4 regions of the Enterobacter sp. C3_dUdeg genome follow, and region 1 is predicted to be linked to each of the others. Evidence: predicted binding sites of a transcription regulator. Region 1 holds the regulator's gene; each other region holds the start of a gene.
What was found. The regulator PurR, encoded in region 1, represses purine synthesis genes. The targets are predictions, from matches to a motif close to CANGCAAACGTTTGCNTG.

Region 1 (7,988 bases):
ACCAGCGGCATAATGGTAGCGAAAATACGGTTTGTGCGGTTAGCCGGATAGTAGTCGGTGACCAGCGCCTGCCAGGTCACTGCCGCGGCACAGACGCCCACGGCCTGAATAAAACGCAGCACCAGCAGCCAGGTGGCATCGCGTACCCATAACATCCCCAGGCAGCCCACGGCAAAAATGGCCAGGCCCAGCAACAGCACCGGTTTACGACCAAAGCGATCCGAGAGCGGTCCCCAGAGCAGCTGTGCGAAGGCAAAGCCGGCGAGGAATAAGCTCAGGCTGGCGCTGATGGCGGCAGCCGGGGTTTGCAAATCTTCCTGCATGGCGGCAAACGCCGGCAGGTACATATCGGTGGCCAAAAAGCCCAGCACGCTTAAGCCGCCGAGCCAGGCTAAAAAACCGTTCCTGGGTTGCATTATTTTATTCTCCTGAGGAGGCAGGTATACATTGGCGCTGAGTGTAGGGAGTGCAAAGCCGCTTGTGAAACGCTAATATTTGGCGGGTGCATTCAAAAAATTTGCAGGCAGAAAATGTGGTCAGATTATTCTCTTGAAGTGGTCGATGCTGTTGCACGTAACGGCAGCTTCAGCGGTGCGGCGCAGGAGCTGCACCGCGTCCCTTCGGCAATAAGCTACACGGTGCGCCAACTGGAGGAGTGGCTGGCGGTTCCGCTGTTTGAACGGCGGCATCGTGATGTGGAATTAACGCCCGCAGGCGCGTGGTTTTTGAAGGAAGGGCGTTCTGTTATCAAAAAAATGCAGATCACCCGCGAACAGTGTCAGCAGATCGCTAACGGCTGGCGGGGGCATCTTTCCATCGCGGTGGATAACATCGTTAAGCCGGAACGCACCCGGCAGATGATCGTCGATTTCTACCGTCATTTCTCTGACGTCGAGCTGCGGGTCTCGCAGGAGGTGTTCAACGGCGTCTGGGATGCGCTGGCGGACGGCAGGGCAGAGATGGCGATTGGGGCTACGCAGGCGATCCCGGTCGGGGGACGTTACGCTTTTCGCGATATGGGGATGCTGAGCTGGAAATGCGTGGTGGCAAGCGACCATCCGCTGGCGGCGATGGAAGGGCCGCTCAGCGATGACACGCTGCGCAACTGGCCGTCGCTGGTGCTGGAGGATACGTCCCGTTCATTGCCCAAGCGTATCACCTGGCTTCTGGACAACCAGCGGCGGGTGGTGGCCCCTGACTGGGAATCGTCGGCGACGTGCCTCAGCGCCGGGCTGTGCGTCGCGATGGTGCCCGTTCATTTCGCGCGTCCGCGCATCGATACCGGAGAGTGGGTTGAGCTGACGCTGGAGAATCCGTTCCCGGATGCGGCCTGCTGCCTCACATGGCAGCAAAATGACGTCTCGCCTGCGATGGCCTGGCTGCTGGATTATCTGGGAGACAGCGAAACGCTGAACCGGGAATGGTTACGGGAGCCAGCATAGCTGGCCCCGTAAAGCGATTAACGACGGTAGTCGCGGAACGGACCGTCCGCAACGGAACGGCGTTCGATAAGACGCGGGTGAACTTCAATAGACTGCGACTCTTCGCGTTTGTTGACGATCCTGTCCATCAGCATGTTGAAGGCCGTTTCGCCCAGCGAATCTTTCGGCTGGTGAATGGTGGTCAGCGCCGGGGTGAAGAAACGCGCGTTACGCACGTTGTCATACCCGATCACGGAAATATCCTGCGGTACGCGCAGGCCCAGCTCGTCGGCAGCGCATAGCGCGCCCATGGCCATAATGTCGCCCCCGCAGAACACGGCGGTCGGACGGTGCGGCTGGGAGACGATCTGCTGCATCGCGCGGTAGCCCGATTCCGGCTCAAAGTCACCCTGCACAATCCAGTTTTCCGGCACGTTGATCAACGCTTCTTCCATCGCTTTCATAAAACCGGCCAGACGGCCCGCGCCGGTGTTGCGCTCCAGCGGACCGGGGATCACGCCAATCTCGCGGTGGCCGCGTTCGATCAGATAACGACCGGCCATATAGCCGCCTTCAAAGGCGTTATCGATAACGGAATCGGTAAAGTCTGCGCGCGCTTCGCCCCAGTCCATCACCACCATCGGAATATGGCGATACTCTTCCAGCATCGACAGCACGGATTCCGGGTACTCGGAACACATCACCAGCAGGCCATCAACGCGCTTTTGCGCCATCATCGACAGGTAGGCACGCTGTTTTTCAATGCTGTTCCACGCGTTGCCCAGAATCAGGGTATAGCCTTTCTGGAAGCAGTTCTTTTCGACCGCTTCAATGATCTCGGCAAAATAGGCCGCTTCACTGCTGGTCGCCAGCAATCCAATGGATTTGGTGTGATTAACCTTGAGGCTACGCGCAACCGCACTTGGCGAATAGTGCAGCTCTTTGATCGCTGCCCAGACGGCGTTGCGCGTCTCTTCCGCCACAAAGCGGGTTTTGTTAATTACATGTGATACGGTTGTAGTGGAAACGTTTGCGCGTTTTGCTACGTCTTTAATTGTTGCCATTAAATGTCACTCCAGACCATATCCTAAGCTCCTGAAAAACTTGAAGGTAAACGTTTGCCTTCTCTCACCCTTATCTCGCAATCTTGAATTGCGGCACGCCGGGAAAACGACACGGGACGTCAGGAGGGGGTCAATGGCCGGTACGCTAATAAATTTAGCGTGGAATTTTGTCCTATCTTGATGAAAAGGGGAAGAGGTAAAGTGGTTATCAGTATAAATCCAGGAAGATTTTTAACGTAATCTGTGCAAAAATGAGCAAGCTCACTTTTCGTGTGGGGATTAAAAGGAGAAAAATTGATGAGTTCCGATCTTAAGTTTTCGCTGTTCACCACCGTTGTTGTGCTGGCTCTGATTGTTGCGGCCGGTCTGACGGCTGCGCTGCACTGATTTACGCGGAGGGAGAGCCTTCTCCCTCCCGACTCCCCGGATTGTTACTTCTCTGGCAAAAATCTTTTGCCATTTTGTTAACTTCTCATTTTTTGTGATTGATGTCATGCTTTCTGCTTCTTTGTTCTGTGTCACCACATGACACGGCATCCGGAGTTGACGCATGAAAATCAATTATCCCCTGCTGGCCCTGGCGATTGGCGCTTTTGGGATTGGCACCACTGAATTCTCCCCAATGGGGTTACTGCCTGTTATTGCCCGGGGCGTAGATGTCTCTATCCCTGCGGCAGGGATGTTAATCAGCGCCTACGCTATCGGCGTGATGGTAGGGGCGCCGCTGATGACCCTTCTTCTTTCGCACCGCGCGCGCCGCAATGCGCTGATTTTCCTGATGGCGATTTTCACCCTGGGCAACGTGCTTTCGGCCATTTCGCCGGACTACACCACATTGATGCTGTCGCGCATTCTGACCAGCCTTAACCACGGCGCGTTCTTTGGGCTGGGGTCGGTCGTGGCTGCCAGCGTGGTGCCAAAACACAAGCAGGCGAGCGCCGTGGCAACCATGTTTATGGGGCTGACGATTGCCAATATCGGCGGGGTGCCTGCGGCAACCTGGCTGGGAGAAGCGATCGGCTGGCGTATGTCTTTCCTGGCGACGGCCGGGCTGGGCGTGGTTGCAATGGTGGCGCTGTTCTTCTCCCTGCCGAAAGGCAATGCCGGAGAACGTCCGGAAGTGCGTAAAGAGCTGGCGGTGCTGATGCGCCCGCAGGTGCTCTCCGCGCTGCTCACCACCGTGCTGGGGGCAGGGGCGATGTTTACCCTCTACACCTATATTTCACCGGTACTGCACGATATCACCCACGCAACGCCTCTCTTCGTTACCGCGATGCTGGTGCTGATTGGCGTGGGCTTCTCGATTGGCAACTATCTCGGCGGGAAATTTGCCGACCGTTCCGTGAGCGGGACGCTGAAGGGCTTCTTAACCCTGCTGATTGTCATCATGGTTGCCATTCCGTGGCTGGCGCGCAATGAGTTTGGGGCCGCGATTGCGATGGTCGTCTGGGGAGCCGCCACTTTCGCCGTGGTGCCGCCGCTGCAGATGCGCGTGATGCGTGTCGCGCACGAGGCGCCGGGACTTTCATCTTCCGTGAATATCGGTGCGTTTAACCTGGGTAATGCCCTGGGCGCGGCGGCCGGTGGGGCCGTGATTTCAGGTGGTCTGGGGTACAGCTTTGTGCCGGTGATGGGGGCGATTATTGCCGCGCTCGGCCTGCTGCTGGTGATGATGTCGGGTCGTAAACAGCCTGAAGCAGCCTGCGCTGCGGAATAAACCAAAAACGCAGAAGGGCGAACCCTTCTGCGTGTCTCTTACGCGGCGAAGTTCTTCGCGACAAAGTCCCAGTTAACCAGTGCCCAGAAGTGCTCCAGGTAGTTCGGACGCGCGTTGCGGTAGTCAATGTAGTAAGCGTGTTCCCACACGTCCACGGTCATCAGCGGCTTCGCGCTGGTGGTCAGCGGGGTACCCGCATTAGAGGTGGACACGATAGCCAGTTTGCCATCCGCCTCTTTAACCAGCCACGTCCAGCCAGAGCCGAAGTTCTTGATGGCTGCATCGGTAAATTTCGCTTTGAAATCCGCGAAGCTGCCAAATGCGGCATTGATAGCGGTAGCCAGTTCACCGACAGGTTCACCGCCGGCATTCGGTGCCAGGCAGTGCCAGTAAAAGGTGTGGTTCCACACCTGAGCGGCGTTGTTAAATACGCCACCCTCTGAGCTGCGGACGATCTCTTCCAGCGTTTTGCCTTCAAAATCGGTGCCTTTGATCAGATTGTTCAGGTTGGTGACGTACGTCTGGTGATGCTTGCCGTAGTGATATTCCAGGGTTTCCGCAGAAATGTGCGGTGCCAGGGCGTCTTTTGCATACGGTAGTGCAGGTAATTCGAACGACATTGCTTCTCTCCTTATTGTATTTTGTGTTGCCAATAACCACACAGACAACATGGACAGGATAGCAAATTGAAAGGGTATGCAAAAGAGGAACTTACCCTGCCACGGATGCGGCAGGGCAGGGGTTAGCGAATGGTTTTTGGCGTCATCACGCGACGCGCGCCGACGTAGTGACGTACCCAGTAGTCTTCACTGAGAGAAGTGATCTGAATATCCTGGCCGCTACGGGGAGACTGGATGAATTTCCCGTTGCCGACATACACGCCGACGTGGTCAGCCGTGCCGCGACCCTGGGTGCGGAAGAACACCAGATCGCCGTTTTCCAGCTCACCGCGGTCAACCGGTGAGGCATCGCGCAGGTGGTACATCTCATTGGCGGTACGAGGAATGCGGAATTTGACCAGATCTTTATAGGCGTAATAGACGAGGCCGCTGCAGTCAAAGCCGGTACGCGGCGAGCTGCCACCCCAGTGATAAGGTTTGCCAATCTGCCCCATCAGTTTGTTCATCGCGGTTTTCTGCGCTTTTTGTACGCGCACTTTATGCACTTCCGCTATTTTCGTGACCTTCGTGCATTTCGCCTTGTGGCCTTTACGCGTGATGCATTTTTCAGTAACGAGGTTAGCGGCGGTTTGCGAAGCTTTACTTTTGGCGGAGTGGGCAGTGCGGGAAGGTTTTGTTTTCGTCTTGCTGGAAGCGGTCTGTTTCGTCTGAGCCGGTGTTTTTTTCTTGTCGTTCTTAGCGGTGGTTTTATTCTTACGTTCTGTGGCTTTCACAAGATGGTTTTTTTGTACAGCAGAATGCCGCGCCTGCTGAGAGGCGTTTGCCACTGGCGTGAAAGTGAGTGAAGTAAACAGTAAAGCACAGAGCGTGATCGAGATTTTATTTATCCGCGCCACTGGGCAGTCCCCTGATAAATGCAGGTCATCAATAATACCCGCGTGTGATTTACAAAGCCCGTCGATTCTAATCTATAAAAACCCAGAAAGTTAATAGCATTTTTCAATCTACAATCGTGTTTCGTTAGCAAGTGCAAAAAAATTCATCGTTCTGTCGCACATTTGCCCACTCCCTAAGCAAAACCCTGACCGCCGCAGGGGTAAACACCATTTGCAATGCAACTTTTCGTGACTCGGGGTAGAATGTATAAACGTGACAAAAATGTTATTTTCCGATGCCAGTCTGAACCGCTACAATGTCAGACGAATGCCGTAACAGAAGTTAAAGGAAGCAAGACATGAGCACCACTATTGAAAAAATCCAGCGCCAGATCGCTGAAAACCCAATTCTGCTGTATATGAAAGGTTCTCCGAAGCTGCCAAGCTGCGGCTTCTCCGCACAAGCGGTTCAGGCGCTGTCAGCCTGTGGTGAGCGTTTTGCTTACGTTGATATCCTGCAGAACCCGGACATCCGCGCTGAGCTGCCTAAGTACGCTAACTGGCCGACTTTCCCACAGCTGTGGGTAGACGGTGAGCTGGTTGGCGGCTGCGATATCCTGATTGAAATGTATCAGCGCGGCGAACTGCAGCAGCTGATCAAAGAGACGGCGGCGAAGTACAAAACTGAAGAGCCGGACGCAGAGTAATTTTCTGCGCAAATAAAAAAGCGACCTGATAAGGTCGCTTTTTTTATTCTTCGCTGTCGCCCATCGGCAGCGGCCAGCCGCCAAGACGCTTCCAGCGGTTAACGATCTCACAGAACAGCTCTGCGGTGCGCTCCGTGTCGTATAAAGCGGAGTGCGCCTGCGTGCCGTCGAACGGGATGCCGGCCGTAATACAGGCCTTTGATAACACCGTTTGTCCCAGAGCCAGGCCGCTCAGCGCAGCGGTGTCGAAGGTCACAAAAGGATGGAAGGGGTTGCGTTTGAGCGCGGCGCGCTCCGCGGCAGCCATGGTAAAGCTGTGATCGAAGGTGGCGTTATGGGCCACCATGATGGCGCGGCTGCAGTTACTCTCTTTCATGCCTTTACGCACCATTTTAAAAATGGCGTGCAGCGCATCATATTCACTGACTGCGCCACGCAGCGGGTTGTGCGGGTCGATACCGTTAAACGCCAGCGCTTCCGGCTGTAAGTTTGCCCCTTCGAAAGGTTCAACATGGAAATGCAGCGTGGTGTCCGGTGTAAGCCAGCCCTGTTCATCCATCTTCAGCGTGATGGCGGCAATTTCGAGCAGCGCATCGGTTTTAGCGTTAAATCCGGCTGTTTCTACATCAATGACAACGGGATAAAAACCACGAAAACGGTCGCACAGACCGCTAAATTGAGCGTTATCGGACATCAGGGTCTCTTACAAGGGGAAAAAGCAGAGCGCATTATGGCAAATTTTGCAGGGTGATGCAGTAAAACTACGGGCGCATGTTGCGCCCTGAGGGATCAGTTGCCCAGACCGCGACCCGCGTCTTTGGCTTCAATCAGTTCGATTTTGTAACCGTCGGGATCTTCCACGAACGCAATCACGGTGGTGCCACCTTTTACCGGACCCGCTTCGCGCGTAACGTTACCGCCGTTGCTGCGAATGCGTTCACACGCTTCGGCCGCGTTGTCCACTTCCAGCGCGATGTGGCCGTAGGCGGTGCCCAGCTCATAGCTGTCCACGCCCCAGTTGTAGGTCAGCTCAATCACCGCTTCATCCGTTTCCGGGCCGTAACCCACGAACGCCAGCGAGTATTTGTATTCCGGGTTTTCGCTGGTGCGCAGCAGCTTCATGCCCAGGACGTTAGTGTAGAAATCAATGGAACGTTGCAGGTCGCCAACGCGCAGCATGGTGTGAAGTAGGCGCATAATTTCCTCATTAACCAATGGAATAGACTGTCTTTTTGAACAGAAACGATGTTTTAGTATAGCGGCGAAGTATCGCCGCTATCAATGAACAATGGCGAGATTACAGAGAAGGGTAGTCGGTGTAGCCTTCCGCGCCGCCGCCGTAGAAGCTTTCCGGGCGCTGCGGGTTCAGGGCCGCTTTTTTCTGCAGGCGGGCAACCAGATCCGGGTTGGCGATGTAGTCGCGGCCAAACGCGACGGCATCGATCAGCCCTTTGCCGATCAGGTCTTCGGCTTTCTCCGGGGTATAAGCCCCCGCACCGATGATCACCCCTTGGAAACGCTCGCGCACTTTCTGACGGAAAGCGTCCGTGTAAGGCTTACCGCCTGCCCAGTCCGGTTCGGACA
Region 2 (7,988 bases), on a different contig from region 1:
CCCAGCGCACGGTCATGGCCGGATCGTCAGCCAGAACGGTTTCACTGCTGGTGAGAATAGCATGGCTTTGCGCGCGAAGACGTTGCACATCGCGCCTTGCCTGTGGTGAGGTTACCCACTGGCTTTCGCCGTTTGCCATCGCCGTACGACCGTCCAGCGAGGCGCCCAGCTTGAGCTGAATATACGGGAACCCCGTGCGCATGCGCTTCAGAAAGCCTTTGTTGATCGCTTCCGCGTCCTGCATCATCAGCCCATGGCTGACGTCGATGCCTTCCTGCTGCAGGCGATACAGACCGCGTCCGGCAACCTGCGGATTCGGGTCCTGCATCGATGCGACCACGCGTGAAACGCCTGCCGCGATCAGCGCTTCGCAGCACGGCGGCGTACGCCCGTGATGGCTGCAGGGCTCCAGCGTGACGTAGGCTGTGGCGCCGCGCGCCTTCTCACCGGCCATGCGCAACGCATGAACCTCGGCATGCGGCTCGCCGGCACGATAGTGAAACCCCTCCCCCACGATCTCGCCATCTTTAACGATAACGCACCCGACGTTCGGGTTGGGATGGGTGGTAAAACGACCGCGCTGCGCCAGCTTCATGGCTCGCGCCATGTAAATCTCATCCTGCATGAGCTTAATCCTGTAAGCGGGCGATCTCTTCGCCAAACTCTTTGATGTCTTCGAAGCTGCGGTAGACCGAGGCGAAGCGGATATAGGCAACCTTATCGAGCTTTTTCAGCTGCTCCATCACCAGGTTACCGATCATTTTGCTCGGCACTTCACGCTCACCCAAACCACGAAGGTAAGATTTTATGTGGTTTAACGCCATCTCAACGTCATCCGCGCTGACGGGACGTTTTTCCAGGGCCTTCAGCATCCCGCTGCGCAGTTTCTCTTCGTTAAACGGCTCGCGCACGTCGTTGCTTTTCACCACGCGCGGCATTACCAGCTCTGCAACCTCAAAGGTCGTGAAACGCTCGTTGCACACCAGACACTGCCGACGACGGCGTACGGAGGACCCTTCGCCCACAAGACGAGAGTCGATGACTTTGGTATCCACAGCGGAGCAGAATGGGCAATGCATACGGTATCCCTGTTATGTGGTTAACTAATTTTCATTTTACCCTGATCTGGCCTGACAACAAAGTAAGAGCTTTTTGAGACAAAGGATCTATGTCTGACACGTCGAGTCTGGCTACCATTAAGGCGATCCGTTATTTCAAGGAAATAAACGCAATGACAAGACGTTACCTTAAAATTTTGCTGGTGGGGAGCCTCTTCACCCTTAGCGCCTGTGCACAGCAAACCGAAGTCCGCCAGATGAAACAGAGCGTGAACACGCTCAATGCGGCGATGGACAAACTGAACAAAGAAACGGTGAAGATCACCCAGCAAAACGCGCTAAACGCCAAATCCAGCAGCGGGGTTTATCTGCTGCCGGGAGCGAATACGCCTGCGCGTCTCAATAGTCAGATTGGCACGCTAAAAATGTCTCTGGTGAATGTGGCGGCGAATGCAAATGGTACTCGCGCAACATTACGCATTCATGGCGAGTCCAACGATCCGTTGCCTGCCTTCAGTGGTACCGTCGAATGGGGACAGATCCAGGGCACCACTGAGAGCTACCAGGAGGTGAATGTTAACAGTCAGCTGTTCACCGCACCGGCCAGCGTGCTGGCTCCGAGCGATGTTGACATTCCGCTGCAGCTTAACGGACTCACTCCGGATCGGTTAGATTTCATCCGCATTCACGATATCCAGCCCGCCGCGCAATAACCCTCCCTTTAGCGGAGTGAAATGTCACTCCGCTAACATTTACATTTCGTATGGATTGGCAACATAAATGATTGCCGCTACAATCCCGCCCGTTTAAAGTACGCAAACGTGAACGCAATCGATTACGCGTGTGAGAGATATGTGAAACAACACATATTTTTGTGAGCAGGGATTCCTATAATAGGCACCGCAGAAACACGAAATATTTAGAAACGCAATTCGCGCATTTTTCACTCCCGGAAGGGAATTTCAATCAGTGGCATGATTATGAAAAAAACATTACTCGCAGCCGGCGCCGTGCTGGCACTTTCTTCCTCTTTCACTGTTAACGCAGCGGAAAACGATAAACCACAATACCTCTCCGACTGGTGGCACCAGAGCGTTAACGTGGTCGGCAGCTACCACACCCGTTTCGGACCTCAGATCCGCAACGATACCTACCTGGAGTACGAAGCATTCGCCAAGAAAGACTGGTTTGATTTCTACGGCTATATGGATGCACCGGTCTTCTTCGGCGGTAACTCGCAGGCTAAAGGTATCTGGAACCACGGTTCTCCACTGTTCATGGAGATCGAACCGCGCTTCTCCATCGACAAGCTGACCGGCACAGACCTGAGCTTCGGCCCGTTCAAAGAGTGGTACTTCGCGAACAACTATATCTACGACATGGGCCGCAACGAGTCCGGTCGTCAGAGCACCTGGTATATGGGTCTGGGTACCGACGTTGACACCGGCCTGCCAATGAGCCTGTCCCTGAACGTGTACGCGAAATACCAGTGGCAGAACTACGGTGCCGAAAACCAGAATGAGTGGGATGGCTACCGTTTCAAAGTGAAATACTTTGTGCCAATCACTCAGCTGTGGGGCGGTAACCTGAGCTATATCGGCTTCACCAACTTCGACTGGGGTTCAGAGCTGGGCGATAAGAGCGGTTACGCAGAGAACGGTATCAAGCAGCGTACCAACAATTCCATCGCCTCCAGCCACATCCTGGCGCTGAACTACGATCACTGGCACTACTCTGTTGTTGCGCGTTACTGGCACAACGGCGGTCAGTGGAACGACGACGCGAAACTGGTATGGATGAACGAAAACGTCCGTTCTACCGGTTGGGGTGGCTACCTGGTTGTAGGTTATAACTTCTAACCTGTTCGGGACTGTGCGGGCTGATGCCCTCACCCTGACCCTCTCCCACAGGGAGAGGGAACAAATACAAAAAACGGCAACATTCGTTGCCGTTTTACTTTTACCTCGCCGCCGGGCAAAAAAAGCCAGCTCAAGAGCTGGCTTTTTACTGCTTAACCTTCCGCAAAAAATCCGCCAGCGATCTGTCCGCACTCTCGCTAAACCGCCTCTCCGTCTGCACAATATTGAGACAGCGGTCGAGCCGGAAACAGCGATAGTCGTCGCGCCGTTCGCACCACGCCGCCAGCAGCCAGCGCTCCCCCCAGAAGAACAAGCCCAGCGGCTGAACCTCGCGCTTTGAGAGCTGTCCGGCTTCATCACGGTAATGCAGCGCCAGCACGCGCTGGGCGGAAATCGCCTGATGGATCATGTCAAAATCGCTGCGGGAGTGGCTTTGCATGCAAAAATCCGGGGCGTAGATCCGCGTCTGCTCCGCCTTTCGACGACTCTCCTCGGGCAGGATAGCCAGCACCTTCTCCTGAGCCGACTCCAGCTCGCGCGAAAGCGATTCCCCTCCCCAGGTTTTGAGCAGGCGAATCGCGACGATCAGCGCCTCTGACTCCTTATTTGTCAGCATCAGCGGCGGCAGGTCAAAACCCGACATCAGCCGATATCCGCTCCCCGCCTCACCTTCCACCGGCACGCCGGAAAGCGACAGATCGCGGATATCGCGGTAGACCGTGCGCTCGGACACGCCAAGCCGGTCCGCCAGATGCGCTGCCGTTGTCAGACGCCTGCCCCGCAGGATCTGCACAATCTGAAACAAACGGTCAGCGCGTCGGGTCATATCTTATTCCGCTCTCAGGCAGGTTGATGGAGGCCGACGCGGTTACCCTCGCTGTCGGTAAACAATGCGATAGTGCCAATGCCATGCGGCAGTTCCAGCGGGCCAAACACGCACTCGCCGCCCACAGAGGCGATACGATCGAGCGTGGCCGCCAGATTGTCAGTATGCAGGTAGATAATAGCGCCCTGCAAAGACGGTGTAACGCCGTCAAATTTTGCCAGCGCCCCGCCGGTATACGGATCCTCATGCGGGAAAACGGCCAGCTCCGCACAGTCCATTTTCTCGCGACGCAGCGCGAGCTGCATCACCGGCTCATAAAATTTGATGGCGCGATCCATATCCGCGACCGGAATTTCAAACCAGTTAATGACGCTTTTCATATATTCTCCTGCTGTTGTTTGGGTTCAGAAGAAGTCTACGACAGGGCTCCTGACAGCATACTGTCAGGAGTGTTTGTCAGGAGCAGATAAAAAAAATCCCGGTCAACAGACCGGGATTTCAATAACGCGCTAAACGTCGCCTTACGGCAGAATGGACGGCTGATCCGCCCCTTCTTTCTCGACTTTCTGCTGGAGCAGGTGCTCGCGCTTCATGCCGAGTTTCAGTGCCAGAGCGGATGCGACGTAGATAGACGACGCCGTACCGATGGTGACACCGATCAGCATGGTCAGCGAGAAGCCTTCCAGTACCGGACCACCGAAGAGGAACAGCATCAGGATCACCATCAGGGTGGTACCGGATGTGATCAAGGTACGGTGCAGCGTCTGGGTCAACGACACGTTAAAGATTTCGTACGGCGTACCGCGACGGATCTTACGGAAGTTTTCACGGATACGGTCAGATACCACGATACTGTCGTTCAGTGAGTAACCGATAACGGACATCAGGGATGCCACAATCGTCAGGTCAATCTCAATGTGGAACAGCGACAGTATGCCCATGGTGATCACCACGTCGTGCGCCAGAGCGATAACCACACCGGCCGCCAGTCGCCACTCAAAGCGGAAACCGACGTATACCAGAATGGAGATCAGCGCTACCAGCAGCGCCATCGCACCGGTCTGCGCCAGGTCAGCACCCACGCTTGGGCCGACGAACTCAATACGCTTGACCGCCGCGTTCTGGCTGGTTGTTTCGTTAATCACGCTAACAACCTTACTGCCCAGCTCCTGGCTGCCGTTGGCATCGTGCACCGGCGGCATACGCACCATGATGTCGCGGCTGCTGCCGAAGTTCTGCAGCAGCGGCTCTTCAAAGCCCGCTTTCTGCAGCGATTCGCGCATCTGGTCCATATCGACCGGTTTTTCCAGGGAGATCTCGATGACCGTACCGCCGGTGAAATCCAGCCCCCAGTTAAAGCCTTTCACGCTCATAATGCCGATGGACAGAATCAGCAGGAAACCTGAAATGCCGAAGGCCCAGTAGTCCCAGCGCATAAAGTCCCAGACTTTACGGCCGTGGTTCAATTGTTCAACAGTATATTCCTGTGCCACAACGCACTCCTCAGATAGACAGCTTTTTGACGCGCTTGCCGCCGTACAGCAGGTTCACGATGGCACGGGTGCCGACAATAGCGGTAAACATTGACGTTGCGACACCGATACCGGTTGTAATCGCAAAGCCTTTGATCGCGCCAGTACCCACTGCATACAGGATAAGAACCTTAATCAGTGTTGTTACGTTCGCATCGAAGATGGAGCTGAACGCGCCTTTATAGCCTTCGTCAATCGCCTGCTGAATAGAGCGACCGTTGCTCAACTCTTCTTTGATACGTTCGTTAATCAGTACGTTGGCGTCGACCGCCACCGCAAGGGTAAGAACGATACCCGCAATGCCCGGCATGGTCAGCGTCGCCCCCGGCAGCAGGGACATAATGCCGATGATCAGCACCAGGTTGGCGATCAGCGCGGAGGTCGCAATCAGACCAAACTTCTTGTAGAAGAAGATCATGAAGAGGATAGAGACCACCAGACCGGCCAGACACGCTTCCAGACCCTGCTGGATGTTTTGCATACCCAGAGTTGGACCAATGGTACGTTCTTCAACAATCTGAATTGGCGCAATCAGCGCACCGGCACGCAGCAGCAGAGAAAGCTGACGCGCTTCGTTCGGGTTGTTGATACCGGTAATACGGAAGCTGTTACCCAGACGAGACTGGATGTTGGCGATGTTAATCACCTCTTCCTCTTTCACCAGCACCGCACGACCGTTTGCATCTTTCTTACCGCTGTCTTTGTACTCCACGAACAGGGTCGCCATCGGTTTGCCGATGTTGTCCTTGGTGAAGTTAGACATGATGTTACCACCCGCGCTATCCAGCGAGATGTTAACCTGCGGCTGGTTGTATTCGTCCTGGCTCGAGGTGGAGTCGGTGATGTGGTCACCGGTCAGAATCACGCGTTTGTACAGCACAACTGGCTGACCTTCGCGGGTCTGTTTCACTTCGGAGTCACCCGGAATACGCCCTGCGGCAGCAGCGGACTGATCTACGTTGGAGTTCACCAGACGGAATTCCAGGGTTGCAGTCGCACCCAGAATCTCTTTCGCACGCGCGGTATCCTGGATACCCGGCAGTTCAACCACGATACGGTCAGCACCCTGACGCTGCACCAGCGGCTCAGCCACGCCCAGCTGGTTTACACGGTTGCGCAGAATGTTGATGTTCTGCTGAACGGCATATTCGCGCGCTTCTTTCAGACGCGCATCGGTCATCACCGCGCGCAGCTGGTTGCTGCCCTGAGAGGTGATTACCAGGTCACGGTGACGTTGGGTCAGGTAATCTACAGCCTGATCGCGCGCCGCGCTGTCGCGGAACGTGATGCTCATGCCGTAGTTATCTTCTTTACGCACGGTGGTGTAAGCGATGCCTTTATCACGCAGATCGCTGCGCAGGCTGTCGATATTCTGTTCCTGCAGCTTGCCGAGCGCGGTATCCATATCCACTTCCATCAGGAAGTGAACGCCGCCACGCAGGTCAAGGCCGAGTTTCATTGGCTCTGCTTTCATCGCAGCCAGCCAACGCGGGGTTGCAGGGGCAAGGTTAAGCGCCACGACGTATTTGTCACCCAGCACGCCCATCAGCGCTTCGCGAGCGCGGAGCTGCGTGTCGGTGGTGTCGAAGCGAGCAAGAATTGCACCCTCTTCCAGAGCCACAGACTTAGCGGTAATTTTTTCTTCTTGTAACGTTTTCTGGACCTGGATCAGCGTTTGCTCACTGGCGGCAACACCGCGCGCGCCAGTGATTTGAACAGCCGGATCCTCACCATACAGGTTGGGAAGCGCGTACAGCAGGCCGACGAGAATCACGACGACCAGCATGATGTACTTCCACAAAGGATAACGGTTTAACACGGCAGTTCCCTTTGGGAAAAGTTGGGATTACAGCGCCTTCATGGTGCCTTTCGGCAGAACGGCAGCTACGAAGTCACGTTTGATGACCACTTCAGTGGTGTCGTTCAGGGCGATAGCAATGTAGCCGTTTTCAGCCACTTTGGTTACGCGACCCACCAGACCACCGTTAGTCAGTACTTCATCGCCTTTGGCAATGGAGTTCATCAGGTTTTTGTGCTCTTTGGTGCGCTTCTGCTGTGGACGCAGGATCATGAAGTAGAAGATCAGACCGAACACAACCAGCATCAGAATCAGAGACATCGGGCTGCCCTGCGCTGGAGCACCTGTTGCCGCTACCGCATCAGAAATAAAAAAGCTCATTCAAATTCCCTCATTATTAAAATTAATCAACGTTCAACGGTGGAACATCCCGCCCCTGACGTTGGTAGAAATCGGTCACGAAGCTCTCTAATTTACCCTCTTCGATAGCCTTACGTAAACCAGCCATTAAGCGCTGATAATAACGAAGATTATGAATGGTATTGAGACGCGCGCCCAAAATCTCGTTGCAACGATCGAGATGATGCAGATACGCGCGAGAATAATTGCGACAGGTATAGCAATCGCACTCGGAATCGAGCGGGCTGGTGTCACTCTTATGCTTCGCGTTACGGATTTTCACCACGCCATCGGTAACGAACAAATGGCCGTTACGCGCGTTGCGGGTTGGCATGACGCAGTCGAACATATCAATGCCGCGGCGTACGCCTTCAACCAGATCTTCTGGTTTACCCACGCCCATCAGGTATCGTGGTTTATCCACCGGGATTTGCGGGCAGACATGCTCCAGAATGCGGTGCATGTCTTCCTTCGGCTCACCCACAGCCAAACCGCCGACAGCGTAGCCATCAAAAC
Region 3 (7,988 bases), 1.3 Mb from region 1:
TCGTTACTGTACGCCGGTAACGCGATACGCAGTGCCGACGGCAGAATAATGCAGCGATAAAGTTTCACCGAGGAAAAGCCGTACGCGCGCGCCGCTTCAATCTCACCGTAAGGGACAGAGCGAATTGCCCCGGCGAAAATCTCGGTGGTGTAGGCGCAGGTGTTGAGCGTCAACGCCAGCACCGTACAGTTCAGGCCGCTGCGGAAGAACGCATTCAGCATCTCAGTGCCTTTTACGATCTCAAGCGTATACATTCCCGAATAGAACACCAGCAGCTGCACGTACAGCGGCGTACCGCGAAACACGTAGGTAAACAACCAGATCGGGAACTGGATAAATTTATTGTTCGACACGCGGCCAATAGCAAGAAACACCGCCAGAATGCCGCCCATCACCACGGAGGAGATCAGCAGCCAGAGCGTAATCGCCACGCCGGTAAAGCGGTAGCCATCCGTCCACAGCAGCGATTTCCAGTATTCCTGAATAATCTCAATCACAGGTCAGCCCTCTTCACACCCACGGAGTAGCGACGCTCGAGCAGAAGCAGCACACCATTGGAGACGGTCGTAAAGACCAGATAAATCACGCCACAGACCACCGCAAAGTAGAACGGCTCCCAGGTGCTCTTACCCGCCAGCTGAGTCGCTTTCACGACGTCTTCCAGACCGAGCAGCGAGACCAGCGCGGTGGCTTTGAGGATAACCTGCCAGTTGTTGCCGATGCCCGGCAGCGCATAGCGCATCATGGCCGGGAACATAATCCGACGAAACGTTTGTGAAGAGGTAAAACCAAATGCGGTTGCCGCCTCAATGTGGCCTTTCGGCACGGCCATGTAAGCGCCGCGGAAGGTTTCAGTGAAGTAGGCACCGTAGATAAAACCGAGGGTAATAATACCGGCCACCATCGGGTCGATATCAATTTGTCCCATGCCCATCGCGTCCGTTACGCTGTTAAGCGCAATCTGCAGACCGTAAAAGATAAGCAGCATCAGCACCAGATCGGGAACGCCGCGAATAAGCGTGGTGTAGCCTTCAAATATGAGCGCCAGCGGTTTGTTAGCTGAAAGCTTCGCCCCTGCGCCCGCCAGACCTATCAGCACCGCCAGCACCACGGAGCTGATAGCCAGCTCAAGGGTGACAAGCGCGCCCTGTAAAATAACGCCAGAAAATCCGTACAGCATACCGCGAGCCCTGTCGTATCGTGAGTGGTGGAACCGTGTCTTTTCCCCTCCCGCATCGGGAGGGGCCGCACGTTATTTGACGGGGCGATTAGCCGCCGTAAACATTAAAATCAAAGTACTTTTTCGCCAGCTTGTCGTAGGTGCCGTCAGCGCGCATTTCAGCAAACGCTTTGTTCAGCGCCTCACGCAGCTCGTTGTCTTCTTTGCGAAGGCCCATGCCGGTGCCCACACCAAACAACTTCACGTCCTTAATGGACGGGCCGCCAAACTTGTAATCTTTACCCACCGGCGTTTTCAGGAAGCCTTCGCTTGCCGCGACTTCATCCTGGAATGCCGCATCAATTCGGCCTGCCGTCAGGTCAGCGTAGATATTTTCCTGGCCCTGATAGGAGACGATTTCAATCCCCTTCGGCGCCCAATGTTCGTTGCCGTAGGTTTCCTGCGTGGTGCCCTGCAGCACGCCGACGCGTTTGCCTTTCAGGGACTCCAGCGTTGGCTGAATGTCAGAAGCTTTAGCCACCACCAGACGAGAATCGGCCGCGTAGAGTTTGTCGGTGAAGGCAATCTCCTGCTGGCGTTTTTCGGTGATGGAGAGCGAGGACATAATCACGTCGATTTTTTTCGCTTTCAGGGACGGGATCAGCGCATCCAGCGGGTTCTCAACGTAGGTACACTGTGCTTTGATGCGTTTGCATAGCTCATTGGCCAGATCGATGTCAAAACCGACCAGTTCACCCTTTGAATTCTTCGATTCGAACGGCGCATAGGTTGGATCGGTACCAATCCGAATTTTCTGCGGAATGGCTGCGAATGCCGCGGTGGCGCTGGAAAAGGCCAGTACCAGAGATAGTGACAACACGAGTTTTTTCATATTTGTCCTCAACAAACTGTCTTCATACGGGATTTTTACGACGACGGGGTGGTGCTAATGTGCCATTAATCCCCTCTTTCAGGCAAAGACTAATGCCCTTCAGTCGGGAATTTTTGCATTATAAATGCGTAAGTATGCACAAAGTGATCCAATACGGTGCAACAAATGCACCGCATTGGGTCAACCGCTCCCGCAACGCACCTTTGCAGTGCGTTAGCGTCAGGCATTATTCACCGTATACGTTGAAGTCGAAGTATTTCTTCGCCAGTTTGTCGTAAGTACCGTCTTTACGCAGCTCTGCAAAGGCTTTGTCAAAGGCGGCTTTCAGCTCGGTATCATCCTTACGCAGGCCAACACCGGTGCCGTCACCAAAGTATTTTTTGTCTTTTACCGACGGGCCCGCAAACGCATAGTCTTTACCCGCAGGCTGTTTCAGGAAGCCTTCGCTCGCGGCGACTTCATCCTGGAATGCCGCATCCAGACGGCCTGCGGCCAGGTCAGAGTAAATAAGATCCTGGTTCTGGTAAGCCACCACGTCTACGCCCTTCTCACGCCAGGTCGCATTGGCATAACCTTCCTGCGTCGACCCCTGAAGCACGCCAACATGCTTGCCTTTCAGCGAGTCGATGGTGGGCTTAATCGGGGAGCCTTTCGGCGCAATCAGGCGAGAATCCGCGGCGTAGAGCTTGTCAGAGAAGGCAATCTCCTGCTGGCGTTTTTCGGTGATGGAAAGAGAAGAGATAATGGCGTCGATTTTCTTGGCTTTCAGCGACGGGATTAACGCGTCAAAGTCGCTGCCCACCCATGTGCATTTCACCGCAATGCGTTTGCACATTTCATTTCCCAGATCGATATCAAACCCCACGAAATCGCCTTTCGCATCCTTGGAAGAGAATGGCGCGTAGGTTGCGTCTGTACCGATACGAACCGTCTGTGGAAGCGCTGCGTAGCTACCTGCTGCCGCACTTAACCCCACGAGCAAAGACAGAGCCAGAACCGTCTTCTTCATACATTTACCCTCAAGTACCGTGATTTTATTATGTATTGTGTTGTGTGTTGTGTTGCAGGCTTCATCTTGCAGGTCTTATGCCACATTGCCGTCTGGTCAAAACTTCGACGTTAAATATGTTAATAAAACGTTGCGATATTGCCTTAATGGTGAAAGATAGCAGGTCTGCCGAACGAACCGGAAAGAGAAAAAGGGAAAAAACGAATTAAATGTCGAGGATATGATCGCCGTTGCATAATTGCCCTGAAACAGGGCAACGTCTCTTTTCATGCACTCTGTTTGTGCACAGAATCAGGCCCCTTGCCAGCGGGTGAAGAGATCTTCGGGCAGGTCGATGTCAAACTGATCCAGCACGCGGTTAACGGTCTGATTAATCACGTCATCCAGCGAGGTCGGGCGATGATAAAACGCCGGAACCGGCGGCATGATGATGGCCCCAAGCTCGGCGGCCTGGGTCATTAAACGCAGATGACCGAGATGCAGCGGCGTTTCCCGCACGCAGAGCACAAGAGGACGACGCTCCTTCAGCACCACATCCGCCGCGCGCGTCACCAGGGTGTCGGTATAGCTGTTCACAATGCCGGAGAGCGTTTTAATTGAACAGGGCAGGATAACCATGCCGGCCGTTTTAAACGAGCCTGAGGAGATGCTGGCGGCGATATCACGGGCATCGTGAACCACGTCCGCCAGTGCCTGAACATCGCGCAGGGAGAGATCGGTTTCCAGAGAGAGGGTCTGCCGCGCCGCCTGGCTCATCACCAAATGGGTCTCGACTTCCGCCACGTTACGCAGAACCTGTAACAGACGTACGCCGTAGATCGCGCCGCTGGCGCCGCTGAGCCCAACAATGAGTCGTTTCATGATTTTCGCCCTTACTGATTTCAGGGCAGACTGTGCAGGATTTTGCGGGGAGTTGCAAGTGAGGGCATTCGCCCTCACCTGCCGGAGCATCAACCTTCGTTGTGCATCTCTAAGCTTTCAAGATCGTTCTGCATCTGAACGGCTTTCGCATCGTCGTTGCGCAGAGAATCAAGATAGTCGAGGTACTGCTGGTCAACGTCTTTGGTCACGTAAATACCGTTGAACACGGAGCATTCAAACTGCTGAATTTCCGGGTTCTCGGCACGCACCGCGTCGATGAGATCGTTCAGATCCTGGAAAATCAGGCCGTCGGCACCGATGATCTGGCGAATTTCATCCACTTCACGGCCGTGAGCGATCAGCTCGTTGGCGGTTGGCATATCGATGCCGTACACGTTCGGGAAGCGAATCTCTGGCGCAGCAGAGGCCAGGTAGACTTTCTTCGCACCCGCTTCGCGCGCCATCTCGATAATCTGCTCAGAGGTGGTGCCGCGAACGATGGAGTCATCCACCAGCAGAACGTTCTTGTCGCGGAATTCCGCGCGGTTGGCGTTCAGCTTGCGGCGCACGGACTTACGGCGCAGGTGCTGGCCCGGCATGATAAAGGTGCGGCCAACGTAGCGGTTCTTCACGAAGCCCTGACGGTATGGCTTGTCCAGAATGCGGGCGATCTCCAGCGCGATATCGCAGGAGGTTTCCGGGATAGGAATAACCACGTCGATGTCGAGATCGTCCCACTCGCGGGCAATCTTCTCGCCCAGCTTGGTGCCCATGTTGACGCGCGCGCTGTAGACGGAAATCTTGTCGATGAAGGAATCCGGGCGGGCAAAGTAAACGTATTCAAACAGGCACGGGTTGCTGACCGGGTTATCGGCACACTGGCGGGTAAACAGCTGGCCCTTCTCGGTGATATAGACCGCTTCGCCCGGCGCAACGTCACGCAGGAACTCAAAGCCCAGGGTATCCAGCGCCACGCTCTCAGAGGCAACCATATATTCGGTACGGCCATCGCCAAGGTCGCGCTTGCCGAGCACCAGGGGACGAATGCCGTTTGGATCGCGGAAGGCGACCATGCCGTGACCGATGATCATCGCTACGCAGGCGTACGCGCCGCGGATCTGGCGGTTGGTCGCGGCAATCGCAGCAAAGATGTTGTCTGCTTCCAGCGGGTAGTGACGGAAGTTATCCAGCTCGCTGGCGAACACATTGAGCAGAATTTCAGAATCAGAGGTGGTGTTAATGTGGCGACGTTTCTCTTCGAACAGCTTTTTACGCAGCTCATGCGCGTTGGTCAGGTTGCCGTTATGAGCAAGGGTGATGCCATACGGTGAGTTGACGTAGAAAGGCTGTGCCTCAGAGGCGCTGGAACTGCCAGCAGTAGGATAACGAACGTGACCGATCCCCATATTACCTTGCAGACGCTGCATATGGCGGGCTTCAAACACATCGTTTACCAGGCCATTCGCCTTGCGTAAACGGAAGCAGTTGTTTGCATCAATGGTGATGATACCCGCAGCATCCTGCCCACGGTGCTGAAGCACCGTTAACGCGTCATAAATCGACTGGTTTACCGGCATGAAACCGGCGATACCGACAATACCGCACATTCGTCTTTTCCTCGTTAAGCCACATCTCAGGGTTTATGCCCTGGGCAAAAAACTCGACGAGCTTTGCAGATAGTCAAAGAACCATCTGATGATGAAGCTGAACTCTGGAATGAGCTGCGATTTCTGCCAGTCTTCGCTTTTGGAGAACCCGGTGAAGGTATCCAGGAAGAACAGGATCGCGGCCACAATCAGCACGCCTCGTAACGCCCCGAAACAGATCCCGAGCACCCTGTCCGTTCCTGACAGACCGGTTTTCTCGACCAGCTGACCTATCACGTAATTCACGATAGCGCCGACAATCAGCGTTGCGATAAACAGCACCGCGATGGCAATTCCGTTTCGGACCAGTTCATCTTCAAAGCCCGTGAACCAGACAGACAGGTAAGTGTAGTAATGACTGGCAACAAAGAAAGCACAACCCCAGGTTACCAGCGATAACGCTTCACGAACAAAGCCACGGATCAGGCTAACCAGACAGGAAAAACCAATCACCGCAATGATGGCGTAATCAATCCAGACCATATGTGTCCCACGATTTAACGCCCTGTCATCCAGTTCGGGGCGAATTCTAACAGAAAAAGAAAACGTTTGCGTAGGGATTTCCTTCCCGCGCGTAAATAAAAAAGGCGCTGAAAAAATGTTCAACGCCGTTGGCTCATTACGTCTCTTTGGACGTCTGCCATTCCCCCTCACCCCAGCCCTCTCCCTCAAGGGAGAGGGAGCAAACCATCCCCTCGCCCCTCTGGGGAGAGGGTTAGGGTGAGGGGTAGATCTTATCAGTTCGCGCTGTAGCCCATCACCACACCGCTCAGGCCGGAGATCTGCTTCAGCTCGCCGAGCGAACCTTTAAGCTTATCTTTGGACGCTTCTGGCCCCACGAGGATACGGGTAATTTTACCCTGCACCGGCGTGGAAGGTGAAGTGTAAACACGATATCCCGCACTGCGCAGTTTGCTCACGACCTCGTTAACTTTGTCGGCGTTTTTCAGCGCGCCGAGCTGCACAACGTACGCTTTTCCGGTCGGTGCCGCGTCTTGTTTTGCCGGCGGTGGGGTTTCTGATGCGGCAGCCAGCTGCTCTGCGGCTTTATCCCGCTGCGGTTTCGGCTGCGGCTTCTCAACCGGCTTCGGTTTTTCAACGGGTTTAGGCTGCTCTACCGGCACTGGATCGATATCGCTGCTGCTCGCTGCCGCCAGACGAGACGGATCGAGCGACGGTGCGGCGGCATCGCCTGCACGCACCTCTTCCGCCGCGCCTTCCGGCGGCTGAGCAGGCAGCGCCTGCGTCGCCGCTGGCAGCATATCCGGCTCATCGCGGTCACCCGGTTTCGGCACCAGCGGAATAGCGGCAAACTCGTCCTGATAATGCTTTTTCTGCCCGTCGAGCAGACCCGGGAGAATAATCACCCCGAGCGCGACCAGCACAATGGTTCCTGTTAAACGGTTCTGAAACTTACTCGCCACCGGTTCTCCCCGCGTCCATCACTTCCATGACATGTGCCACCGTGTGGAATGAACCACACACCAGCACGGTATCTTCTGGTTTAGCATCCGCCATCGCGGCATGCCAGGCCTGAGCCACGCTACTATAGATTGCGCCTTTGCCGAGATGTTCCATCAGCTGCTCAGCCGTCGCGCCGCGCGGCCCCTCCAGTGGAGCACAATACCAGCTATCGACCACAGTCTCCATGCAGGCCAGCGTCCCGCCGATATCTTTATCATGAAGCATACCGATAACCGCCAGCACGCGCCCGGTTTTTGGTAACGATTTGAGACGTCCCGCGAGATACGCCGCCGCATGCGGGTTATGCGCCACGTCCAGAATCAGGCGCGGTGACTCGCTGACAATCTGGAAACGCCCGGGCAGAATTGCGCTCTGAATACCGTCGCGGATCGCCTGCTCGCTGACCACAAGGCCGCTGGCGCGCAGTGCCGCCAGCGCGGTTGCCGCGTTCGGCTGCGGCACCTGCGGCAGCGGCAGGTTGTCCAGCGCGCCCTGGGCATCGCTGAAGCGCCAGCCGTTATCCTGAACCTCATACTGCCAGTCAACGCCGCGGCGCAGCAGACGCGCGCCCTTCTCGTTTGCCACGTCAGCAATGGTGTGCGGCATATCTGGCTCGCCGACCACGGCGGGCTTATTTGCGCGGAAAATACCGGCCTTCTCGCGGCCAATGCTTTCACGATCCGGTCCAAGCCAGTCGATATGGTCCAGCGCGATGCTGGTGACCACCGCCACGTCCGCATCCACGATATTGGTCGCATCAAGACGTCCGCCGAGGCCGACCTCAAGGATCACGACATCCAGCTGCGCCTGTTTGAACAGCCACAGCGCCGACAGGGTGCCGTATTCAAAATAGGTTAATGAGATCTCACCGCGTGCGGCTTCAATTTCCGCGAACGACGCCGTATGCGCCGATTCCGGCAGCTCGCTGTTCTGCACGCGAACGCGCTCGGTGTAGCG
Region 4 (7,988 bases), 1.1 Mb from region 1:
TGCACGGCCTGCTGCGCTTCGTGATTGGCTGCATGAGCGGCTGGTCGATGGTACTCATTGCCGCCTGGACCAACGAACGGCTGGGGCAGCTGGGTAAACCGGGCCTGAGCGCCGCCGTGTTTGCCGGGCCAGGGGCGGGCATTGCCCTGAGCGGGCTGCTCGCCGTCTATATCCAGGCGAAATCCCTTTCGGCCGGGGCGGCATGGCAAATCTACGGCGTGCTGGCGCTGGTGCTGATTGCGCTGGTGGCGCGCTACCTGCCGCGATCCGGGCAGCTCCATCGCCCCGGCACCGCGCCGGAGCCGCTGGTGCTGACGGCGGATTTAAAGCGCCTGGTCTGGAGCTACAGCCTGGCCGGGTTTGGCTATATCCTCCCGGCGACATTTCTGTCGCAAATGGCTGCGGTGCGTTTTCCCGGCAGCCTGTTCGCCCAGTTTGTCTGGCCGATTTTTGGTATCGCCGCCGTGGTGGGCATTGCGCTCAGTATTCTTTTACGCCACACCTCAACGGCGAACCGCAGGCTGGCTATCGTGCTGTGGTTACAGGGGGCTGGCGTGCTGGCGGCCTGGCTGCTGCCGGGGATTGGCGGTTTGCTGACGGGCGGGCTGCTGGTGGGCGGCGGTTTTTTGTGTGCCGTGCAGCTCTCTCTTTTATACGGCCGCGAGCTGGCGCCAAACCATACGCGCTATATGGCAGGCCTGCTCACCACCGGGTATGCGATTGGTCAATTGATTGGCCCGATGACCTCGGCGTTATCAACCTGGCTTACCCACCGGCTGGAGCCCGCGCTGGGTCTGGCGGGCGTTGCGCTGTTCGTCGGCGGAGCGCTGGTCTGGAATCGTCACGCTGAAAGGCAACAGCAATTGCAATAATTATCGTCGTGAATACTGGATTATGTGCGCCGCCTCACGCACAATGAGCGCATACTTTTGCCACAACGAGGGCAAAAGACGCCACACCTGCAGGAGAACAAAATGTCATCACTCAGTAAAGAAGCTGCCCTGGTCCACGAAGCCCTGGTTGCGCGCGGTCTTGAAACGCCACTGCGTCCGCCCGTACAGGATTTGGACAATGAAACCCGCAAGCGTCTGATTGCCGGTCATATGACCGAGATCATGGAGCTGCTGAATCTCGATCTGAGTGACGACAGTCTGATGGAGACGCCGCACCGCATCGCGAAAATGTACGTCGACGAAATTTTCTCCGGGCTGGATTACGCCAACTTCCCGAAAATCACCGTCATTGAAAACAAGATGAAAGTGGACGAGATGGTGACGGTACGCGATATCACGCTGACCAGCACCTGCGAACACCACTTCGTGACCATCGACGGTAAAGCGACCGTGGCGTATATCCCAAAAGATACGGTGATTGGCCTGTCGAAAATCAACCGCATCGTGCAGTTCTTTGCTCAGCGTCCGCAGGTGCAGGAGCGTCTGACTCAGCAGATCCTGACCGCGCTGCAAACGCTGCTGGGCACCAATAACGTGGCCGTCTCTATCGACGCGGTTCACTACTGCGTGAAGGCGCGCGGCGTGCGTGATGCGACCAGTGCAACGACCACCACGTCGCTGGGCGGCCTGTTTAAATCGAGCCAGAATACCCGCCAGGAGTTCCTGCGCGCCGTACGTCACCACAACTAAGTCTTACAGGGCAGGAACCATGGAGCGAAACGTCACGCTCGATTTTGTTCGCGGCGTCGCCATTCTCGGTATCCTGCTGCTTAATATCAGCGCCTTCGGCCTGCCGAAGGCGGCTTATCTCAATCCTGCCTGGTATGGCGACATCACGCGCAGTGATGCCTGGACCTGGGCTGTCCTCGATCTCTTCACGCAGGTTAAATTCCTCACGCTGTTTGCCCTGCTGTTTGGTGCAGGTCTGCAACTCCTCCTCAAACGCGGTACGCGCTGGATCCAGTCGCGCCTGACGCTGCTGGTTCTCCTCGGCTTTATCCACGGGCTGTTCTTTTGGGACGGCGATATTCTTCTCGCGTATGGACTAGTCGGGCTCATCTGCTGGCGTCTGATTCGCGATGCGCACAGTGTAAAAAGCCTGTTTAACACCGGCGTGATGCTCTATGTCATGGGGCTTGGGGTCCTGCTGCTGCTGGGGATGATCTCCGGCGAGGCGACGAACCGTTCCTGGATACCGGATGCCGCTAACCTGCAGTACGAACAGTACTGGAAGCTGAAGGGCGGTACGGAAGCGATAAGCAACCGCGCGGATATGCTGGGGGATAACCTCCTTGCGCTGGGCGCGCAATACGGCTGGCAGCTGGCGGGCATGATGCTGATGGGCGCGTCACTGATGCGCACCGGCTGGCTGAAAGGGGAGTTCAGCCTGCGTCACTATCGGCGAACGGGTGTCGGGCTGGTGCTGATCGGCGTGCTGATTAACCTCCCGGCGGTAATCACGCAGTGGCATATCCACTGGGATTACCGCTGGTGCGCGTTCCTGCTCCAGGTGCCGCGCGAACTGAGCGCGCCGTTCCAGACCATCGGCTACGCGGCGCTGATCTATGGCAACTGGCCAACGCTTTCCCGCCTGTGGATCGTCAGCGCTATCGCCTGCGTGGGCCGCATGGCGTTGAGCAATTACCTCCTGCAAACGCTGATATGCACCACGCTTTTCTATCGCTTTGGCCTGTTTATGAAATTCGACCGCCTCACGCTGCTGGCGTTTGTTATTCCGGTCTGGGTGATTAACCTGGCGTTTTCTGTTCTCTGGCTACGCTATTTCCGCCAGGGACCGCTGGAGTGGGTGTGGCGTCAGTTAACCTCACATGCTTCAGGGGTATCATTGAGGAACACATCCAGATAACGATCTGGATCACAATCATTAACAAAACGGATGTAAGCGTTTTCATGAGTGTGAGCTTCTTCACGTAGTCCCCTTTCTCTCGCTGCCAAAATAGCCACCTTGCTAAACACAGGGGGTGTCTGTGAGTTGCTGCAATCCTTTGAAGGATGGTGAATATGATCACCATTCGTGACGTCGCCCGTCAGGCGGGCGTTTCTGTGGCTACCGTCTCACGCGTGCTGAACAATAGCGCGCTGGTCAGCCCTGAAACCCGTGAAACCGTAATGAAAGCCGTGACCCAGCTCGGGTACCGGCCAAATGCCAATGCCCAGGCGCTTGCGACGCAGGTCAGCGACACCATCGGCGTGGTGGTGATGGATGTATCGGATGCCTTTTTCGGCGCGCTGGTCAAAGCGGTCGACGTGGTCGCCCAGCAGCATCAGAAATATGTCCTGATCGGCAATAGCTATCATGAGGCGGAAAAGGAGCGCCATGCCATCGAAGTGCTGATCCGCCAGCGCTGTAACGCCTTGATTGTCCATTCAAAAGCCTTGAGCGATGAAGAGCTAACCGGCTTTATGGATCAGATCCCGGGCATGGTGTTGATCAACCGCATCGTCCCCGGCTATGCCCATCGCTGCGTCGGGCTGGATAACGTCAGCGGCGCCATGATGGCGACGAAAATGCTCATCAACAACGGGCATCAGCGGATCGGCTATCTGGCCTCCAGCCATCATATTGAAGATGACGACCTGCGGCGCGAGGGGTGGCAAAACGCCCTGAAAGAGCACGGCATTACGCCGTCAGAAAGCTGGACAGGCACCGGTACGCCTGACATGCAGGGCGGTGAGGCGGCGATGGTGGAGCTGCTGGGCCGCAACCTGCAGCTTACTGCGGTGTTTGCCTATAACGACAGCATGGCGGCAGGCGCCCTGACGGCGCTGAAAGATAACGGCATTGCGGTGCCACAGCATTTATCACTCATTGGTTTTGATGATATTCCGATTGCCCGTTACACCGACCCGCAGCTGACAACGGTGCGTTACCCCATTGCCTCTATGGCGAAACTGGCGACTGAGCTGGCGTTACAGGGGGCTGCAGGGCTGCTGGATCCGGGCGCAACGCACTGTTTCATGCCGACTTTAGTGCGTCGGCACTCCGTCGCGGCCCGGCAAATTGTGGTTCCGATCACTAACTGATAACGTGAGGTGATGTAACCGTTTTCAATCTGTGAGTAAATTCACAGTATCTTAACAAGGCGCTGACTATGATGTCAGCGTTTTAGGGGCTGAAACGCTATGTAACGGTGATTATTCACTTTCACTATAGCCAATGTGCCGCAAACAACGAATAAAACGCATTTCTGGAGCGTTACCGAACACGGAAGATAGAAATTTTATAAGTGAACTTCGGCTGTCAGTAACGTTTTATTAACACCTGCCCGCCGATCGTTATTCACAAGAACTACCCTGCATAAAAAAACCGGAGATACCATGAATAAGAAGGTGTTGACCCTGTCTGCCGTAATGGCAAGCATGCTTTTTGGTGCAGCAGCGCACGCTGCGGATACCCGTATTGGTGTGACCATCTATAAATACGACGACAACTTCATGTCTGTTGTACGTAAAGCGATTGAGAAAGATGCGAAAGCAGCGCCAGACGTTCAGCTGCTGATGAACGACTCCCAGAACGACCAGTCCAAACAGAACGACCAGATCGACGTTCTGCTGGCGAAAGGCGTGAAAGCCCTGGCCATCAACCTGGTTGACCCGGCTGCAGCAGGCACGGTTATTGAAAAAGCGCGCGGCCAGAACGTGCCAATCGTCTTCTTCAACAAAGAACCTTCCCGTAAAGCGCTGGATAGCTACGACAAAGCGTATTACGTCGGTACCGACTCCAAAGAGTCCGGTATTATTCAGGGCGATCTGATCGCGAAACACTGGGCGGCGAACCCGAACTGGGACCTGAACAAAGACGGTCAGATTCAGTTCGTGCTGCTGAAAGGCGAACCCGGCCACCCGGATGCTGAAGCCCGTACCACCTACGTTATCAAAGAGCTGAACGACAAGGGTCTGAAAACCCAGCAGCTGGCGTTAGATACCGCGATGTGGGATACCGCTCAGGCGAAAGATAAAATGGACGCGTGGCTGTCCGGCCCTAACGCGAACAAAATCGAAGTGGTTATCGCCAACAACGATGCGATGGCAATGGGTGCGGTAGAAGCGCTGAAAGCGCACAACAAATCCTCCATTCCTGTGTTCGGCGTAGATGCACTGCCAGAAGCGCTGGCGCTGGTTAAATCCGGTGCGATGGCCGGTACCGTTCTGAACGATGCCAACAACCAGGCGAAAGCGACCTTCGATCTGGCGAAAAACCTGGCCGATGGCAAAGGCGCGGCAGATGGCACCAGCTGGAAAATTGAAAACAAAATCGTTCGCGTACCTTACGTGGGCGTAGACCAGTCCAACCTGGCTGAGTTTATCGGTAAATAAGTTAGCGGTACTGTCTCCACTGGGCGCAATTCGTTGCGCCCTTTTATAACGCGATATGCGAGGCCAACAAGGTATAATTATGGTCAGCACAAATACTCAGTCATCCGGTGAATACCTGTTGGAAATGAGCGGTATCAACAAGTCATTTCCCGGCGTTAAGGCACTCGATAATGTTAATTTAAAAGTTCGTCCTCACTCTATTCATGCCCTGATGGGGGAGAACGGTGCGGGTAAATCAACATTATTAAAATGTCTTTTTGGGATCTATCAAAAAGATTCTGGCAGCATTCTTTTTCAGGGGAAAGAGATCGATTTCCATTCAGCGAAAGAAGCACTGGAAAACGGTATCTCGATGGTTCACCAGGAATTAAACCTGGTGCTGCAGCGTTCAGTCATGGATAACATGTGGTTGGGGCGTTATCCAACCAAGGGTGTCTTTGTCGATCAGGACAAAATGTATCGCGACACCAAAGCGATTTTTGATGAGCTGGATATTGATATCGACCCGCGCGCCCGCGTGGGAACATTATCCGTCTCCCAGATGCAGATGATCGAAATCGCCAAAGCGTTCTCCTATGATGCGAAAATCGTCATCATGGACGAACCGACATCGTCATTAACGGAAAAAGAGGTTAATCACCTTTTTACCATTATTCGTAAGCTAAAAGATCGCGGCTGCGGCATTGTGTATATCTCCCACAAAATGGAAGAGATCTTCCAGCTGTGCGATGAGATTACCATTCTGCGCGACGGTCAGTGGATTGCCACGCAGCCGCTGGAAGGGCTGGACATGGACAAGATCATCGCCATGATGGTCGGCCGTTCCCTTAACCAGCGCTTCCCGGATAAAGAAAACAAGCCGGGCGAAGTGATCCTGGAAGTACGTAATCTGACCTCGTTACGCCAGCCGTCTATTCGCGATGTCTCCTTCGACCTGCACAAGGGCGAAATCCTGGGGATTGCCGGTCTGGTCGGGGCAAAACGTACCGATATCGTGGAAACTCTGTTCGGTATCCGTGAGAAAGCCGAAGGCACTATTACGCTGCACGGTAAGAAAATTAACAACCACAACGCCAACGAAGCCATTAATAATGGTTTTGCGCTGGTGACGGAAGAGCGTCGTTCGACCGGTATTTATGCCTATCTGGATATTAACTTTAACTCGTTAATTTCTAACATTCGCAATTACAAAAACAAAGTCGGACTGCTGGATAACTCCCGCATGAAGAGCGATACCCAATGGGTTATTGACTCCATGCGCGTGAAAACGCCAGGACACCGCACCCAAATTGGTTCGCTGTCAGGCGGTAACCAGCAAAAAGTCATTATCGGACGTTGGTTATTAACCCAGCCAGAAATTCTGATGCTGGATGAACCGACCCGCGGTATTGACGTCGGCGCGAAGTTTGAAATTTATCAGCTGATTGCCGAGCTGGCGAAAAAGAATAAAGGGATCATTATTATTTCTTCCGAAATGCCGGAATTGTTAGGGATCACGGATCGTATTCTGGTTATGAGCAATGGTCTCGTTGCCGGTATTGTTGACACCAAAACGACAACGCAAAACGAAATTTTGCGTCTTGCGTCTTTGCACCTTTAAGATCAGGGGCTCCTCATGAGTGCGTTAAATAAAAAAAGTTTTCTCACTTACCTGAAAGAAGGCGGTATTTACGTTGTTCTTTTAGTACTGCTGGCTATCATCATTTTCCAGGACCCTACGTTCTTAAGCCTGCTGAACCTGAGTAACATTCTGACCCAGTCCTCCGTGCGTATTATTATTGCGCTGGGCGTGGCGGGCCTGATCGTAACCCAGGGGACGGACCTTTCTGCCGGTCGCCAGGTGGGGCTGGCGGCGGTTATCGCGGCAACCCTGCTGCAGTCGATGGAAAACGCCAACAAGGTCTTCCCGGAAATGGCCACCATGCCGATTTTCGTGGTGATCCTGATTGTCTGCGCCATCGGTGCGGTGATTGGTCTGATCAACGGTATCATTATCGCCTACCTGAACGTGACGCCGTTTATCACCACGCTGGGTACGATGATCATCGTTTACGGTATCAACTCCCTGTACTACGACTTTGTCGGTGCTTCCCCCATCTCGGGTTTTGACAGCGGCTTCTCGACCTTTACGCAAGGGTTCATCGCGCTGGGCAGCTTCCGCCTGTCGTATATCACCTTCTATGCGCTGATTGCGGTGGCCTTCGTCTGGATCCTGTGGAACAAAACGCGCTTTGGTAAAAACATCTTCGCTATCGGCGGTAACCCGGAAGCGGCGAAAGTCTCCGGCGTGAACGTTGCCCTGAACCTGCTCATCATTTATGCCCTGTCCGGCGTGTTCTACGCCTTCGGCGGGATGCTGGAAGCGGGCCGTATCGGCTCTGCAACCAACAACCTTGGCTTCATGTACGAGCTGGATGCAATCGCAGCCTGCGTGGTGGGCGGCGTCTCCTTCAGCGGCGGCGTGGGTACGGTACTGGGCGTGGTGACCGGTGTGATCATCTTCACCGTCATCAACTACGGCTTGACCTATATCGGCGTGAACCCGTACTGGCAGTACATCATCAAAGGCGCCATCATTATCTTCGCGGTCGCGCTGGATTCACTGAAGTACGCGCGTAAGAAGTAATTGCTCCTCGCGATATCCGGCCCGCTCATCGAGCGGGCTTTTTTATGACTTATGCCAGCAGTGACTCCTCT

Region 2: AC27FC_RS09445 (nucleoside-specific channel-forming protein Tsx) is a predicted target of PurR. The motif match lies at 1,883-1,900, and genes of this name have one in related genera.
Region 3: cvpA (colicin V production protein) is a predicted target of PurR. The motif match lies at 6,106-6,123, and genes of this name have one in related genera.
Region 4: galS (HTH-type transcriptional regulator GalS) is a predicted target of PurR. The motif match lies at 2,850-2,867, and genes of this name have one in related genera.

The regions. Positions count from the first base shown of each region.
Region 1 is NZ_BAAKFX010000001.1:1,296,429-1,304,416, reverse strand. Features, by position in the region: gene punC (purine nucleoside transporter PunC) at 1-416, opposite strand, end outside; gene punR (DNA-binding transcriptional activator PunR) at 531-1,442, shown strand; gene purR (HTH-type transcriptional repressor PurR) at 1,460-2,485, opposite strand; gene cydH (cytochrome bd-I oxidase subunit CydH) at 2,783-2,872, shown strand; gene AC27FC_RS06110 (MFS transporter) at 3,036-4,202, shown strand; gene sodB (superoxide dismutase [Fe]) at 4,241-4,822, opposite strand; gene AC27FC_RS06100 (C40 family peptidase) at 4,945-5,718, opposite strand; gene grxD (monothiol glutaredoxin 4) at 6,057-6,404, shown strand; gene rnt (ribonuclease T) at 6,448-7,098, opposite strand; gene gloA (lactoylglutathione lyase) at 7,194-7,601, opposite strand; gene nemA (alkene reductase) at 7,702-7,988, opposite strand, start outside.
Region 2 is NZ_BAAKFX010000002.1:376,185-384,172, forward strand. Features, by position in the region: gene ribD (bifunctional diaminohydroxyphosphoribosylaminopyrimidine deaminase/5-amino-6-(5-phosphoribosylamino)uracil reductase RibD) at 1-625, opposite strand, end outside; gene nrdR (transcriptional regulator NrdR) at 630-1,079, opposite strand; gene AC27FC_RS09440 (SadB/YajI family lipoprotein) at 1,232-1,771, shown strand; gene AC27FC_RS09445 (nucleoside-specific channel-forming protein Tsx) at 2,039-2,917, shown strand; gene AC27FC_RS09450 (helix-turn-helix transcriptional regulator) at 3,063-3,743, opposite strand; gene AC27FC_RS09455 (VOC family protein) at 3,758-4,123, opposite strand; gene secF (protein translocase subunit SecF) at 4,265-5,236, opposite strand; gene secD (protein translocase subunit SecD) at 5,247-7,094, opposite strand; gene yajC (preprotein translocase subunit YajC) at 7,122-7,454, opposite strand; gene tgt (tRNA guanosine(34) transglycosylase Tgt) at 7,477-7,988, opposite strand, start outside.
Region 3 is NZ_BAAKFX010000001.1:44,073-52,060, reverse strand. Features, by position in the region: gene AC27FC_RS00245 (ABC transporter permease) at 1-497, opposite strand, end outside; gene AC27FC_RS00240 (histidine ABC transporter permease HisQ) at 494-1,180, opposite strand; gene hisJ (histidine ABC transporter substrate-binding protein HisJ) at 1,269-2,051, opposite strand; gene argT (lysine/arginine/ornithine ABC transporter substrate-binding protein ArgT) at 2,278-3,060, opposite strand; gene AC27FC_RS00225 (UbiX family flavin prenyltransferase) at 3,352-3,921, opposite strand; gene purF (amidophosphoribosyltransferase) at 4,011-5,528, opposite strand; gene cvpA (colicin V production protein) at 5,562-6,050, opposite strand; gene dedD (cell division protein DedD) at 6,305-6,991, opposite strand; gene folC (bifunctional tetrahydrofolate synthase/dihydrofolate synthase) at 6,981-7,988, opposite strand, start outside.
Region 4 is NZ_BAAKFX010000001.1:172,438-180,425, forward strand. Features, by position in the region: gene AC27FC_RS00765 (YbfB/YjiJ family MFS transporter) at 1-872, shown strand, start outside; gene folE (GTP cyclohydrolase I FolE) at 975-1,643, shown strand; gene yeiB (DUF418 domain-containing protein YeiB) at 1,663-2,820, shown strand; gene galS (HTH-type transcriptional regulator GalS) at 2,976-3,998, shown strand; gene mglB (galactose/glucose ABC transporter substrate-binding protein MglB) at 4,293-5,291, shown strand; gene mglA (galactose/methyl galactoside ABC transporter ATP-binding protein MglA) at 5,371-6,891, shown strand; gene mglC (galactose/methyl galactoside ABC transporter permease MglC) at 6,907-7,917, shown strand; gene AC27FC_RS00800 (glutamine synthetase family protein) at 7,967-7,988, opposite strand, start outside.